2 regions of the Pseudoalteromonas sp. BSi20311 genome follow, and region 1 is predicted to be linked to the other one. Evidence: predicted binding sites of a transcription regulator. Region 1 holds the regulator's gene; the other holds the start of a gene.
The links. Region 1 encodes FliA, which starts transcription of late flagellar genes. Its sites were predicted from a motif close to CTAAAGNTNNNNNNNNNNNNGCCGATA; they were not measured.

Region 1 (2,207 bases):
GTGATGTTATGCTTGGACTGCGTGTAGAGCGCAATTTATCTCATGTTTTATCAGGTGAGTGTGAACTTGAAGATATTTTAGTTGAAGGCCCTGCAGGTATAAAAATAGTACCTGCAACATCGGGTTCGCAAAGTATGGTTGAGTTATCACCCTCAGAGCACGCTGGACTTATTCGTGCATTTAGTGAACTTAACACTGATTTTGATATTTTAATTGTTGATACCGCTGCGGGTATTTCTGACATGGTATTGAGCTTTTCTCGTGCCGCACAGGATGTGGTTGTGGTGGTATGTGATGAGCCAACATCAATTACCGATGCCTATGCGCTCATTAAAGTACTGAGCCGTGAGCACGGCGTATACAAATTTAAAATTGTTGCCAACATGGTGCGTAGCTTACGTGAAGGGCAGGAATTATTTGCTAAACTTTCAAAAGTAACCGACCGATTTTTAGATATATCAATGGAGCTGGTTGCAACAGTTCCTTATGATGAGAATATGCGCAAATCAACGCGTCGCCAAAAAGTAATTGTTGAGGTTTTTCCTGGGTCGCCTGCTGCAATTGCTTTTAAAACACTGGCGACAAAAATTGCTAAGTGGCCAACACCTAGTCAAGCCTCGGGTCATTTAGAGTTTTTCATTGAGAAACTAGTTAGTAACTAACAATGACAATACCGGTGAATAGAGCTATGGGATATCAGTCAACACAAAATTTAAATATGATTGTTGAAAAGCATGCCTCATTAGTCAAAAAAGTGGCGTGCCATTTAATTGCTCGTTTACCGGCCAGTGTGCAGCTAGATGATTTAATTCAATCGGGTATGATTGGTTTAATTGAAGCTTCAAAAAACTTTGATGCAAGCAAAGGCGCAAGCTTTGAAACCTTTGCCGGTATTCGTATTCGTGGTGCGATGATAGACGAAATGCGCCGAGGCGATTGGGTTCCACGTTCAGTTCACAGAAAAAGCCGTTTGGTTGCAGAGACTATTGTTGCGCTTGAGAACAGTTTAAACCGTGAACCTAAAGATAGTGAAGTTGCTGAAAAACTTGAAATTTCGCTAAATGAGTACCATCATATTTTAAACGATGTAAATGTAAGCAAAGTGTTAGGCATTGAAGACCTTGGTATAGATGATGATGTGATTACACCTCATGGCCAAGATTTAGCACTAGACAAACCGTTCAATAATGTTAAAAATGAACGGTTTAATGAGTCTTTACTCAGTGCAATAAAGTCGTTACCTGAAAAAGATGCAATGGTGCTTTCTTTGTACTACAACGATGAGATGAATTTAAAAGAAATTGGGCATATACTCGATGTAAGTGAATCGCGTGTAAGTCAGATACATGGTCAGGCGATGATTAAGCTTAAAGCAAAAATCAATGACTGGATAAACTAGAAGTAAGTAAATAAAGGTTCAGGCCTCACTGGAGGATGTTTTGGATAAAAACATTAAAATTCTTGTTGTTGATGATTTCTCAACAATGAGACGTATTATTAAAAACCTGTTGCGCGATTTAGGTTTTACCAATGTTCAAGAAGCAGATGACGGCTCAACTGCTTTGCCTATGTTGCAAAATCAAGCGTTTGATTTTGTTGTAACAGATTGGAATATGCCAGGCATGCAAGGTATTGATCTTTTAAGGGCAATTCGAGCTGATGAAAAATTAAAGCATATTCCTGTTTTAATGGTTACAGCAGAAGCTAAAAAAGAACAAATAATTGCTGCGGCCCAAGCAGGTGTTAATGGCTATATTGTTAAACCATTTACTGCAGGTACATTGAAAACTAAATTAGAAAAAGTGTTCGAACGCTTAGGTTAATGAGAGGGAGAGGCTTATGTCAGCACCTGCTGCGCCTCAGATTACTTTAGAACAAGCTCGCCAGTTAGTGGTTTTTTTAGAAAATGGTGAGCAAGATAAAGCGAATCAGTTAATTTTAGAAACAGCTTCACAAGAGCAATCACAGTTATTTGCTGAGGTGGGTAAGTTAACGCGTCAACTGCACGAAGCTTTAAAAAGCTTTGAATTAGATACGCGATTAACAGACATTACCACTGATGCCATCCCTGATGCTAAAAAACGCCTCAACTATGTTATGGAAATGACAGAAAACGCAGCCAACAAAACGATGGATGCGGTTGAAGCAAGCTTACCTTTAGCGCAAGAAATTGCTGACGAAATAGCTGATATCAAGCCAACATGGGA
Region 2 (2,207 bases), on a different contig from region 1:
ACATCTTTAAGTAATCGGCCAATATCTTGAATGATAGGTTTAAATTGTGGTTGTAAAAATGCACTCCCCGATGGAAACGAGCCATTTTCTCTAATACGAATTATGATTTGCTGCCCTAAAGATTCAAGCTCAATAGCCCCATCAATAATTTGCTTTTCAAGCTGTTGTGCAATTTTTTTAACTAAGTCATTTATTTGTTCTTGATCGGCAGCAGAAACTGCAGGCGCTGAAGCAACTTCCTCAGAGGTACTACTTGATTCACCACCTCGCTTTTCACCACGTTGCTCTTGACGTCCACCTGCGGAGCTTTCATCTCCCGCCTGAAACTCAAGCATTTGTTGGGTCATTTCAACCGTTTGTTGCTGAATGGTTTCTATAGGAGTTGGCTCAGGTTTACCCGGCGTAAACTCCATAGCAATAACAGATGTCCCTTTTGGAATGTCTTTTACTTCTATTTTATTTTGTACACCAAAAGCAAACTTCATAGAGCCTGCAATTTGCTTAAATTTAAGCACATCCATTTCAGAAAACGCGAGTAAGAGTACAAAGAAGCACATTAATAGCGACATTAAATCGGCAAATGTCCCCATCCATGCAGGTAACCCTGGGGGTGGGCATTTACACTCTTCATCAGACATAATTATTCCTCAGTGTTTACTGCGCGTTTTGACTCAGCCAAATAATTTTTCAAGATCCCTTCGATTACTTTAGGGTTTTGGCCATCTTGAATACCTAATACCGCATCCAAAATAAGTCGCTGGTTCATTGCTTCTTCGTCTTTACGCAATTCAAGTTTTACCTGAATAGGAATAGCGACAACATTCGCCAAAAATGCCCCATATAACGTTGTTAATAAGGCGACCGCCATGGCTGGACCGATTGCTTTTGGGTCATCCATATTTGATAACATAGCCACCAAACCGATTAATGTACCGATCATCCCCATTGCAGGAGCAATATCACCTAACGATTTGAATAAGCTTGCACCCATTTCATGACGAGTTGTTGTGAGGGAAATATCTTTTTGTAATGTTGCACGCACTACATCTGCATCATGTCCATCTACAAGCATATCAACGCCTTTGCGCATAAATGGATTTGGAATTTCAGCCTCTTCTAATGCTAAAAAACCACCTTTACGGGCAGAGTCAGCAAGTTCGACAGCTTTCTCTATTAACGCTTCAGGGGGTTCAATTTTAAACATAAACGCTTTTGCACAAACCTTACCAATGCCAAAAAATTGCGACATAGTAAAGTTAGATAAAACGATAAAAAGGGAACCACCAAACACAATAACCACTGAAGGGGTATTGTAAAACATAGCGACTTCACCGCTACTACTCATAAACATGGACATGACAATTAAGCCAATTGCGCCAAGGATCCCAATAATGGTTGCTAAATCCACATTCCCTCCAAAGGTTTTATATTTTTTCTTCGCAAGCGTTGTTATTAATTGTTTATCGGCAAGATACTGAAATACTTAAGTGATTTTTATGATAACCGAAAAAGTTAAGCGCTCATCTATTTTAGATCAACTATCGCAATCTATCTAACACTCAATTTTAAACATGTTAAAAAATAACTAAGAAGCGCAATAAAACCCAATTAACAGCATTTATCTATCAAAAAACCATATCATTCTTTGACCTAGTTTAGCATTCCCCCTAAAATTGGCGTCTAAATTTATTATGTAAGTTGAAAATAAAGATGGCGACTAAAAAACCTGAAAATTTAAGTTTCGAACAAGCACTAGAAGAGTTAACAACAATTGTCAGTGAAATGGAACAAGGTGATTTATCGCTTGAACAGTCTTTAAAGCAATTTGAGCGCGGTATTGCATTAGCCAGTGCGTCTTCTGGCAAACTTCAACAAGCCGAACAAAAGGTGTCGATATTAATGGGTAATGACGAAAAAGCACCGCTTACTCAATTTGATAACGATATGGAATAATTGTGAGCATAAAAGAACAAATAAAGCTCGCTCAAGATGACGTAGCTAATACGCTCAATCTTTATTTCGAACAACCTCTTGAAAGCGACAACACTATAAAAGAAGCCACACATTATAGTCTAATGAATGGCGGGAAGAGATTACGCCCTTTTTTGGTTTATACCACAGGCAAAATGCTCGGTGCTGAAAAACGTGATTTAGATGTGCTAGCAGCAGCGATAGAATGCATTCATAGTTATTCATTAGTGCATGAC

Region 2: the regulator FliA is predicted to act here: its motif matches at 1,462-1,488, upstream of pomA (flagellar motor protein PomA).

What each region holds. Positions count from the first base shown of each region.
Region 1 covers NZ_BADU01000083.1:26,983-29,189, forward strand. Annotated here, with positions in the region: gene P20311_RS09615 (MinD/ParA family protein) at 1-662, shown strand, start outside; gene P20311_RS09620 (RNA polymerase sigma factor FliA) at 689-1,399, shown strand; gene cheY (chemotaxis response regulator CheY) at 1,440-1,823, shown strand; gene P20311_RS09630 (protein phosphatase CheZ) at 1,840-2,207, shown strand, end outside.
Region 2 covers NZ_BADU01000051.1:5,777-7,983, forward strand. Annotated here, with positions in the region: gene P20311_RS04575 (flagellar motor protein MotB) at 1-638, opposite strand, end outside; gene pomA (flagellar motor protein PomA) at 641-1,408, opposite strand; gene xseB (exodeoxyribonuclease VII small subunit) at 1,711-1,953, shown strand; gene ispA ((2E,6E)-farnesyl diphosphate synthase) at 1,956-2,207, shown strand, end outside.